Regions from separate parts of the Phytohabitans kaempferiae genome, predicted to be linked through region 1. Evidence: riboswitches for the same ligand, from Rfam matches in the RefSeq annotation. Region 1 holds a riboswitch; the other holds the start of a gene.

Region 1 (5,559 bases):
ATATCGGCCAACCTGGATTGCTACCAGATTCTGGAACCGCTCCCACAGGGCGCACAGGCCCCCCAAGGGGTTTCCGACCCGAGGCCTCTCCGGTCAGTGCACGCCAGCGAGTAGCGCGACCACAGCGTCGATGTCGCTCATGTCGTCGAGCACCACGTGGGCCCCGGCCGCCGCCAGCGTCGCCGCGTCGGTGCCGCCGGTCGCCACGGCCACCGCGGTCACCCCGTTGGCCAGCGCGGCGTTGACGTCGTGCACGGTGTCGCCGACCACCAGCACCTCGGACGGCTCGAACGGGCGGCCGTGCTTGGCCGCGGCCCGCTCGAGCGAGCGCCGCACCAGTGTCGCGCGCACGACGTCTTCGGTGCCGAAGCCGCCGATGTCGAAGTCGACCAGCCCGGCCAGGTCGAAGGCCGAGAGCTTGTCCAGCGCCACCGCGCGGATGTTGCCGGTCACCAGCGTCTGCACGATGTGCGGGCGCGTGCTCAGCTCGACCAGGATCTCGCGGGCGCCGGGCAGCACGCGGCCCTCCTGGAGCAGCAGCTCGCGGCGGGCGGCGAACTCGGCCGCGAACATCGTGAAGAACCGCTCCAGATGCGGCTCGCAGTCGTCGATGCCGTGCATCGCGAAGGTCTCCACCGCGATGTCGCGGTCGGTGCGCCCGCCCGGCTGTGCCATCTGCCGCCAGGTGACGCCGGTGACCGCGGTGAAGGCGGGAGCGTACGCCAGCCGGGCGACGCTCCCGGCGGACAGCAGCGTGTAGTCGATGTCCCACATGACCAGGCGCATCAGTCGATGGTGCCAGGCGGCGGGGCGACCGTCAGTGTGCGCCGCCACAGCAGGGCGTGGGGTTGGGGAACTCTCGATCCAGCATGGTTGGTGCCTATGTCGCGGCGCCCGTCAGCAGCACGGCCGCGGCGAGCAGCAGCGCGCCGGCCACGAAGACCGCGTCGGCGGGGCGGAAGCGTTGCTCGCGGGCGCGCGTGCGCGGCCCGGTCCGGTCGAAGCCGCGCGCGTCCATCGCCACCGCCAGTCGGGTACCCCGCCGGATCGCCCCCACCAGCAACCCGAACGCGGTGGAGACGAAGATCCGCAGCGCGGCGACCGGATTGCCGCCGGCATCCACACCGCGGGCCCGCCGGGCGAGCCGGAGCAGTTGCCACTCCTGGCTGAGCAGCGGTACGAGCCGGAACGCGGCGAGCGTGCCGATCGCGAAGCGGTACGGCGCGCGTACGTTCTGAACCAGCGCGTCCGCGAGGTCGGTCGGGTCGGTGGAGGCGAAGACGAGCACGCCGGGAAGTGCGATCGCGATCACCCGCAACGACAGCCCGAGCGCGCTGCTGAGCACGCTCGTGGTGAGGTCGACCGGCCCGATGCTCAGGAGCAGGTCGCCGGTGCGGTTGGCGGCGAAGAGCACCATCGTCAGCGCGACGCCGGCGGCGCTGATCAGCAGCGGCCAGGCCCGGCGGGCGAGCGTGCCGTACCGGACACCGAAGAGCGGCGCCAGGGCCAGCTCGACCGCGATCGCCACGGCGGGCGGCACCGGGTCGAGCGTGGTGACCAGCGCGACCGTGAAGACCAGCGCGGCGGCCAGCTTCGCGACCGGATTGCGCCGCGCGAAGGGCGCGCGCACTGCGGCGCCGGGGGCGTCGGCTCGCTCGTTCACAGGTGCACCGTCCGGTCGGCGAGGGCCGTGACGAAGGCGGGGTCGTGGGTCACGGTGACGATGCCGCGCCCCTCCTCGCGCAGGCCGGCGAGCAGGTCGACCAGCTCGATCCACGTGCGCCGGTCCTGCCCGAACGTCGGCTCGTCCAGGACCAGCAGCGCCGGGGCTGCCGCCAGCGCCGTCGCCACGCTCAGCCGCCGCGCCTCGCCACCGGAGAGGGTGTACGGGTTGGCGCCGGCCAGCCGGTCCAGCCGCAGCCGCGCCAGCAGCTCATCCACTGTGGAGGCGACCGCCGCCTCGGGCACGCCGGTGCGGCGGGGGCCGAGCGCCAGCTCGTCGTACACAGTGGAGGTCACGAACTGGTGCTCCGGGTCCTGGAAGACCGACCCGATCCGCCGGGCGAGCGCCGGTGCCCGCCAGCGGTGCGGGGGAGTGGCGGCGTCGGCACCGGCGAGCGCTGGCGTGGCGGTGATCCGCCCACCGTCCGGTTTGAGCAGTCCGCCGAGCAGCAGCGCCAGCGTGGATTTCCCCGTGCCGTTCGGACCGAGGATGGCGAGTGCCTCCCCGGCTCGTACCAGAAGATCGACGGCGGCCAACCGGTCGCGGATGGTGGCCCGTTCGGCGGAGAGCAGTGCGTCTCCCGGCGGCGCGCTCGCGCGCCGGGGCGGCACCTCGCGGCCCGGGACCCACACGCCCTCCTCGGCGAGCCGGTCGCCGTGCGCGGCGAACACCTCGTCGGGCGGTCCGTCGGCGCGGAGGCCGCCGCCCGGATCGAGCACGACGACCCGGTCGACGAGCGGGAGTGCCTCGGCGACGCGGTGTTCGACGAGGACGACGGTGGTGCCGGGGTCGACCGCCTCGCGGAGCGCGGTGCGTACGAGGTCGGCGCCGGCGGGGTCGAGGTTGGCGGTGGGCTCGTCGAGCAGCAGCACCTCCGGGCGGAGGGCGAGCGCGCCGGCCAGCGCCAGGCGCTGCTGCTCGCCCCCGGAGAGGGCGGCGGTGGAGCGGTCCCGGCCGTACGGGAAGCCGACCCTGGCCAGCGCCGCGTCGACCCTCGGCCAGATCTCGGCGGCCGGCACGCCGTGGTTTTCCAGCCCGAACGCCACGTCGTCGCCGGCCCGCGCCATCACCAGCTGGGTCTCCGGGTCCTGGAAGACGATGCCGACCCGGCCGTCGACCTCGACCGTGCCCTCCCGCTCGCCGGAGTCGGCGGCGAGCAGCCCGGCCAGCCCGGCGAGCAGCGTGCTCTTGCCCGCGCCGGACGGGCCGAGCAGCAGGACCCGCTCGCCCCGCTCGACGCGCAGGTCGAGGCCGCGGACCGCCCACGCCTTGCGGCCCGCGTGCCGCCAGCCGAAGCCCTTCGCCCGGATCAAGCGACCCGGCTCACACCGCGACCCGGTCGCGGCCGGCCGGGAACCGGTCGAGCACACCGGTCTGGGCGAGCGCGCGGGTGAGCAGCCAGCCGCCGACGCCGGCGATGATGGCGGAGCTGAGCACCAGGAGACCGGTGTACCCCCACTTCCAGCCGGCGCTCGTCTCGGGGTAGTAGTTGATCAGGTCGAGCAGCGTGGCCGCGCCGCCGGCCAGCGCGCCGCCGACGATCGCGGTGGGCAGGCGCCACTGGCGGTAGCCGGTCGCGGCGAACGCGAACTCGCCGGCGATGCCCTGGAACAGGCCGTACAGCAGCGTGATCAGGCCCCACGGCGAGCCGAAGAAGGTGGAGACGGTCGCCGCCACGAACTCGGTGAACACGCCCGCGCCCGGCTTGCGGATGACCAGCGGGCCGAGCACCGCCGGCACCAGCCAGATGCCGTAGATGAGCGCCCGCCCGGGCAGCGGGATGGCACTGGCCGGACCATCCCACAGCAGGCTCCACGCCCAGAAGATGACGCCGAACGCGACGCCCAGCACGGCCGCGACCACGACGTCGACGGTGCGCCAACGGTTGTTGTTCATGTGGAACCTCCCAGTCCTCGCGAACCAGGAGAAGACGCACGCCGGCCATCGGCGAGCCTGAGAATCGACTCCCTGCGCTGGCATTACCCAGATCAGGTTCGAGGGTCTGCGACCGCCTCGCGGCAACCACACTCTCAGCGCTGTGCGCTCCCCTGTCGGTTGTTTCCGCTCACGTTAACACCGAAGGTTTCTCGATTTGAATGGCGCGGTGGCGCCTGTCACCTGCCAAGACAGACGTCAAGAGGTGATTGAAAATGGTTTGCAGCTCACACATGGGCTACCCTGAGGCGGCGCCGTGCGTGGGGGCACCGCGGAGACGTGGAGCGCTGCGGAGCGTTTTCGCCGGATGCCGCACCGAAGGGATTCGCCTGCTGTGACCGCCGCAGACCGCGCTACCGCGCGTAACGCGCAGCCGGACGGCGACGAGATCGACTGGACCTCGCCAGCCGCCCCGGACGAGCCACCGCCCACCGAGCCTCGCCGGCGGATCTTCGGCGACCGCATCGGATCGGTCGAGATCCTCGCGGTGCTGCTCGTGCTCCTCGTGGTCTTCCGGGGGCCGGTCGCCGACGCCATCTCCGACCCCCGCCTCCAGACCTGGACCACCGTCTTCGTGTCGGTGATGGTGCAGGCGGTGCCGTTCCTGGTGTTCGGCGTGATGCTCTCCGCCATCATCGCCGTGTACGTGCCCCGCTCCTTCTGGGCCCGCGCGCTGCCCCGCCATCCCGCGCTCGCCGTACCGGTGGCGAGCTGCGCCGGTGTCGTGCTGCCGGGCTGCGAGTGCGGCGCGGTGCCGATCGCGGGCTCGCTGATGCGCCGCGGGGTCACGCCGGCGGCGGCGCTGGCGTTCCTGCTCGCCGCCCCGGCGATCAACCCGATCGTGCTGGCCGCCACGGCGGTCGCCTTCCCCAACAACCCCGAGATGGTGGTCGCCCGCGGCGTGGCCAGCCTGGTCGTCGCCATGATCATGGGCTGGCTCTGGCTGCGGCTGGGCAAGGCCGAGTGGATCCGGCTGCCGCACCGCCCCGACGTCGACGGCATGCCCAAGGGGCGGGCCTTCTGGGCTTCGGTGCGCCATGACGTGGTGCACGCCGGCGGCTTTCTCGTCATCGGTGCGATGGCCGCCGCCACCATCAACGTCGTGGTGCCCGAGCGGTGGCTCCAGACCCTCGCCGACAATCCGGTGCTCTCGGTGCTGGCGCTGGCCGTGCTCGCCGTGCTGCTCTCGATCTGCTCCGAGGCGGACGCGTTCGTGGCCGCCTCGCTCTCCCAGTTCTCGCTCACCTCTCGGCTGGTCTTCCTGGTCGTCGGCCCGATGGTCGACCTCAAGCTGATCTCGATGCAGACCGGCGTGTTCGGCCGCCGGTTCGCGTTCCGGTTCGCGCCGGCGACGTTCGCGATCGCGATCCTCGTCGCCGTCGGTGTGGGGGCGGTGATCCTGTGAGCGAGCGAGTTGGCGCGGCGGCGTCTGGACTGAGCGGGCCCGCCGACGGAGTCGGGGTTTCGGGCCTGCGAGGGAAGGCGTCGCCTTTGGCGCCGCACGAGCGAGCGAACCCAGCAAGCACTGTGAACGAACGAGTTGGCGCGTTCGGGTTCTTGGCGACGCGAGGGGCGGTGGTCCGGTGAACCGGCAGGCTCAGGCTGTCGTGATGCTGCTGCTCGGCGGCGCGATCGTGCGGGCCAGCGTGACCGACATGTACCTGCGGTACGTGAAGGAGTCGCTCCAGCCGTTCCTCATCGCGGCCGGAGTCGCGCTGATCGCGGCGGCGGTGATGACGCTCGTCCACGAGGTGCTGCGCCCCTCGGGAGGCAACGGCCAAGCCGAGGAGCGGGGCGGCGAGGGCGGATGGCGCCGGCTCGCTGGGCGCCTCGCGGGGGGAGCGGGGGGCGGCCAGCACGACCCCGAGGCCCACGCCGGCGCGCACGACCACGGCCACGAC
Region 2 (5,559 bases), on a different contig from region 1:
TCCCCGCCTCCGTCCACACCGCGTCGACGGCCTCGTCGCCGGCCACCATGTCGCCGCCGGTCACCACCACGAACTTCGGCCCGCCCGCCGCCAGTTGCCCGGCCGCGCCCGCCATGTCGGTAGGCGTGGCGACCGGCCAGCCGACCAGGGCCGACGCCTCCTCCCGGTTGGGCGTGGCGACCAGCGCGTACGGCAGCAGCCGCTCGATCGCGCCCACCACGCCGAGGCGGCGCCCGCTGGAGGAGGCGAGCACGGGGTCGACGACCAGGTTGGGCAGCAGCCCCGCGCGGGCCTTGGCGAGCACGGCCGCGGCCACCTCGGCGGTGGCGAGCATGCCGGTCTTGGTCGCGGCCGGTGGCAGGTCGTCGAGGAGCGAGTTGAGCTGGGCGCTGGCGACATTGCCCGGCATCGGGTAGACGTCCTGCACGCCGCGCGTGTTCTGCGCGGTGGCGGCGGTGACGACCGACGTGCCGTACACGCGCAGCGCCGCGAAGACCTTGAGGTCGGCCTGGATGCCGGCGCCCCCGCCCGAGTCGGAGCCGGCGATGGTGAGCGCGATCGGAGGTGTCATGACCACACCCCACCCCGGCCGGCGGGGGTTTTGACGGACAGCGTCGCACTGCTCAGGTCACGAACCACCGCCGCCGGGTCGTCCGCCCGCATCACCGCGCCCATCACGGCGACTCCGGCGGCACCGGCGGAGAGGCAGCCGGCCGCGTTCTGCGGTGTGATCCCGCCGAGCGCGAGCACCGGCGCGGGCGAGCGGGCCACCAGCCGCGCGAGGCCGTCGAGCCCCAGCGGAGGGCCGTATCCGGGCTTCGACGGCGTCGGGAAGACCGGCGACACCATCGCGTAGTGCTCGCGCGACAGCCGCGACAGCTCGCCCTCGTCGTGGCACGATCGCCCGACGAGCGCCAGCTCCGGCGGCGGATACGGCCCCGCCGCCGCCAGGTGCACCGCGCTCCCGCCGAGCGGGTCCGGCCCCGCCACGATCAGCCGACCACCAACATCCGCGAGCACCGCGCGCAGGGCCTCCGCCAGCGCCGCACGCTCATCGGGCGGCATGTCCTTCTCCCTGAGTACGACCCAGCGGGCCCCGCCCTCGACAGAGGCCGCGACGGTCTCCACGAGCGGCCGGCGCGCCATCCGCCGGTCGGTGAGCACGACTATCCCGTGTGGACTCACAGGTCCGGCCTGCCTTCGTCCGGCGTGGACGCGAGCGCGTGGAAGCGCCGCGGGATCCGCCCCGCCCGCGCCGCGAGCCGCCCCGCCTCGATCGCGTGCCGAATCGCCGCCGCCATCCGCACCGGATCGGCGGCACGGGTGATCGCGCTGGCCGCCATCACCGCGTCGCAGCCCAGCTCCATGGCGAGCGCGGCGTCCGAGGCGGTGCCGATGCCCGCGTCGAGGATCACCGGCAGGTCGACCGACTGGCGGATCAGCTGGATGTGGTGCGGGTTGGAGAGGCCCAGCCCAGAGCCGATCGGCGAGCCGGCCGGCATCACCCCCGCGCACCCCGCGTCGGCCAGGCGGCGGGCCAGCACCGGGTCGTCGGTGGTGTACGGCAGCACCTGGAACCCGTCCGCCACCAGCTCCTCGGCCGCCCGCAGCAGCTCCACGCCGTCCGGCAGCAGTGTGCGCTCGTCGCCGATCACCTCGAGCTTCACCCACGGCGTCTCGAACGCCTCGCGCGCCAGGTGGGCGACCTTGACCGCCTCCCGCGCGGTGTAGCAGCCGGCGGTGTTGGGCAGGACGCGTACGCCGCAGCGCTCCAGCATGTCGAGCAGGCCGCCGTTCATCGTGGCGGCGGTGTCGACCCGGCGGAGGGCCACGGTGACCAGCTCGGTGCCGCTCTCCTTGATCGCCCGCTCAAGGATGTCCAAATTGGACGCTCCACCGGTGCCCATGATCAGCCTTGAGCGCAGCTCCACGCCCGCGATCTTCGGAACTCCGCCGTTCAATGCCATGTCAGCCCCCTTGGGCCGCGGTCAGCACCTCGACCTGGTCGCCCTCGCGCAGCGCCGCGCCCGGCCAGCCGGCCCGCGGCACCACCTCGCCGTTGACCGCGACCGCGACGCCCCGCGCCACCGTGGTCACCGCCCGGACCACGTCCGCGACGGTCGCCCCGTCGGGCAGGGCGTGCGCGCTGCCGTTCACCACTACCTTCATGCGAACCTCCCAGGCGCGAACGGCCCCAACATCGGATCCGGCACTCCCGTCTCCACCAGGTCGGCGACGAGATCGGCGGTGACCGGGGTGAGCACGATGCCGTGCCGGTAGTGGCCGGTCGCCACGATCACGCCCTCGCCCACCGCCCCGATCAGCGGCGCGTTGTCGGGCGTACCGGGGCGGTGGCCGGCGATCGCCTCGACCAGCTCGTACTCGTTGATCTCCGGCACCAGGTCGGCGGCGGCGCGCAGCAGCTCGCTCACACCGCCGGCGGTGACGTGCGCGTCAGTGCGCTCCTCCACGGTCGCGCCCACGACCACCTCCCCGTCGAGCCGCGGTACGAGGTAGGCGTGACGGCCGTCCGCGTACCCGCGAATGACGTGGGAGAAGCCCGGCGGCTGGTGGCCGGGCGCGCGGAGGCGGAGGATCTGGCCCTTGACCGGACGGACCGGAACCCCGGCGACGGCGGCCGAGCCGGTGCCGGCCGCGACGACGGTGATCCGCGCGGGGCGCGGCTCGCGGACGATGGCCGCGCCGGCCGAGGTCGCCGCGCCGCGGAGTGCGGGCACGAGCCGGCGCGGGTCGACCTGGTGGTCGTCGGGCGCGTACGCGCCACCGCGCACGCGCGGCGAGAGCAGGGGCTCGCGGTCGCGCAGCTCGCCCGGTCGCTGTGGCGTGATCGGGAGTCCGAGACTTTCCTGGTACACGCGCAGCCGCTCGACCTCGGCCAGATCGTCGCCGGTCAGCGCGACGACGAGCGTGCCGCTCGCGCGGTAGCCGATCTCCTCCGCGCCCAGCTCGGCGGCGAAGCCCGGCCACCGCCGCGCCGACTCGACGAGGAGGGCGGTGAGCGCGCCCTCGCCGAAGTAGGACTCGGAGACCGGCCCGAGCATGCCGGCGGCCGCGTGCCACGCGCCGGGCAGCCCGTCGTCGGCCACCTCCACCGTCATGCCCCGCGCGGCGCACCGCCAGGCGATCGCCAGCCCGATGGGGCCGGCGCCGACGACGGTGACGTCGTTCATCGGAGGGCGTCCCAGAGTTTCCTGGTGGCCTCGACCGGATCCGGTGCGCCGGAGAGCGCGCCGATCACGGCCACGCCGTGCGCGCCCGCGGCCCGCAGATCCGGTATCCGCTCGGCCGTCACCCCCGCGATCGCGATCACGGGAACGCCCGCCGCGCCGGCCACCGCCGCGACCCCCTCGATCCCGATCGGTGGCGGGAGGCCGTCCTTGGTCGTGGTCGCGTACGCCGGCCCGACGCCCAGGTAGGTGGCGCCGGCGTCGACGGCCGCCTTCGCGCTCGCCGGCTCGCGCGCGGTCGCGCCGAGGATCGCCCGCGGCCCGAGCACGCGCCGCGCTGCCTCGACCGGCAGGTCGAGCGCGCCCACGTGCCCACCGTCCGCTCCCACGGCCAGCGCGATGTGCAGGCGGTCGTTGACCAGGCAGGTCGCCCCGGCTTCGGCGCAGAACGCCCTTACCCGCGTGGCCAGGTCGTATGCGTCGCGGTCGGTCGCCTCGTCCTCCACGCGCACCTGCACCGCGAGCCCCGCGCCGGCGACGGCGAGCGCGGCGGCGACGACTGCCAGCGGGTCACGGCCCGGACGGGTGTCGGTGATGAGATGTAGCCGAGGAAACGGCCGCATGCAGCACTCCTCCCTGCGCCGGCATTACCCGGATCAGGTTCGACGGTCGAGGGCTGCATGCCCTCCTCTCAGCCCGGTGCACCGGGCTCCCGTGGGTCACTCCTTCGGCGAGAGTACGACGCCGTCAACGCCCTCGTAAAGAGGAGCACGCATGAGACGCCGGTTACGCCGCCGTGTGTGGAGGATGTCCCACCGCGGGTCAGGCTACGTCGACTGTGGTGCGTACCGTGGCCTGGTTGAGGTCGTCCAGCCGGATTGTGAGGCTGAGTTCCCACTCGCCGGGGTAGGGGAAGGTGATCGCGCCAATGCCCTGGTTGTCGCGGATGGAGACGACATCGTTCGGGATCGGCGGGATGCCCTTCTCCGGGAGCGCGGCGGTCACCTTCCACTCGGCGACGCTGACCGGCTTGCCCTGCGGCGTGTAGACGAACGCGTGCAGCGTGTTGTTCTCGCCGAGCTGCACCGGAAAGATCTCGAACTGCACCGAGAAGATGTCGCTGTTGAGCGTCGTGGAGTAGCCCACCGCCTCGGCGGCGGCCCGCGCCTCGATGTCGGCCGAGCGCCCCGGCGTGGTCTGCACGAGCACCGAGCTGGCCGCGAGCACCACGGCCGCCAGCCCCAGCTCCGCCGCGACCAGCCGGCCCAGCCGGTCGGGCGAGCGGCGCAGCACGAGCCGCCGGGAGAAGAAGGCGACCGCCAGCACCGCGCCGAGCAGGGCCACCTTGACGAGGATGAGCTGGCCGTACCGCGTGTCGAGCAGCGCGCCCGGCCCACCGATCTCGACGACCGCCTGCACCACGCCGCCGAGTACCAGCCAGCAGATCGCGACCGCCGCCCAGCGGGACCAGACCGGCAGTACGACACCGAGCACGCGGCGGTCCGCCCAGCCCTGGCGCAGTACGAAGCCGACCAGCACCACCAGGCCGCCGAGCCACACCGCCATGCTCGCCAGGTGCACCGCGTCCGCGACCGCCGAGACGGGCGGCACCGGCGAGGCGGCCGCGTGCCCGGCGAGCGGCCAGGTGAGCAGGCCCAACGCGCCGAGCAGCACCAGCGGCAGCGGTGACCGCCGCGCCGAGGTGCCGCCGCCTTCTCGTGCCGAGGTGCCGCCGGCCGGTGGTCGAGGGGTCGCGGGCGGCTGGTCGTCCGGGGGCAGCCCAGCGCCGCCCGACACGCCAGCGCCCACCGCGACCGCGGCACGCACCGGAGGCCGGGCCACCACCGTCAGCGGGGCGCGCAGTGGCGGGCTCGTCCGGAGCAGCAGCACGACCGCGGCCAGCACCGCGAGCCGTACGCCCAGCCAGAGGCCGAACCCGCTCGTCGCCACGTCACGCAGCTCGCCGACCGACACGTCGAACGGCCCGGCGCCGGAGGTGTACGGCGCCTGCAACCAGAACGTGCCGAGCGTGCTCACCAGCACCAGACCGAGCCCGATCCGCACCAGCCGCAGGGGGCCGCGGGTCGGCGTGCGGCGGGGCCACAGGACCGCGAGGAAGAGCAGCGGCCCGACGACGAGCGTGAGCCCGACGTAGCCGGCGTACTTGGCGGTCGCCAGCAGCACGGCCACCGAGGGGTCGTCCTCCAGCGCCTTCGGAGCGGTCTGCGAGGGCGCGCCGACCGAGAACATGAAGCCGCCGGAGAGCGGATGCCCGTCGGCCGAGATGATGCGGTAGCTGACCAGGTACGTGCCGAGCGGCCGGTCGGCGACCCGTACATCCAGTGTGAGCGTGCCGCCGGAGGCTACCGGA

The links. A riboswitch is a leader RNA that binds a small molecule or an ion and turns the genes downstream of it on or off. The one in region 1 is predicted to bind thiamine pyrophosphate.
Region 2: another riboswitch for thiamine pyrophosphate. It lies ahead of thiE (thiamine phosphate synthase); the one in region 1 lies ahead of ACFFIA_RS33745 (ECF transporter S component).

Annotation. Positions count from the first base shown of each region.
Region 1 covers NZ_JBHLUH010000073.1:128,863-134,421, reverse strand. Annotated here, with positions in the region: gene ACFFIA_RS33765 (peroxidase family protein) at 1-11, opposite strand, end outside; gene ACFFIA_RS33760 (HAD family hydrolase) at 94-786, opposite strand; gene ACFFIA_RS33755 (energy-coupling factor transporter transmembrane component T family protein) at 881-1,663, opposite strand; gene ACFFIA_RS33750 (ABC transporter ATP-binding protein) at 1,660-3,036, opposite strand; gene ACFFIA_RS33745 (ECF transporter S component) at 3,047-3,619, opposite strand; TPP riboswitch at 3,672-3,783, opposite strand; gene ACFFIA_RS33740 (permease) at 4,107-5,063, shown strand; gene ACFFIA_RS33735 (TIGR03943 family putative permease subunit) at 5,242-5,559, shown strand, end outside.
Region 2 covers NZ_JBHLUH010000004.1:210,678-216,236, forward strand. Annotated here, with positions in the region: gene thiD (bifunctional hydroxymethylpyrimidine kinase/phosphomethylpyrimidine kinase) at 1-571, opposite strand, end outside; gene ACFFIA_RS02070 (thiamine phosphate synthase) at 568-1,185, opposite strand; gene ACFFIA_RS02075 (thiazole synthase) at 1,182-1,967, opposite strand; gene thiS (sulfur carrier protein ThiS) at 1,969-2,169, opposite strand; gene thiO (glycine oxidase ThiO) at 2,166-3,191, opposite strand; gene thiE (thiamine phosphate synthase) at 3,188-3,811, opposite strand; TPP riboswitch at 3,805-3,913, opposite strand; gene ACFFIA_RS02095 (copper resistance CopC/CopD family protein) at 4,011-5,559, opposite strand, start outside.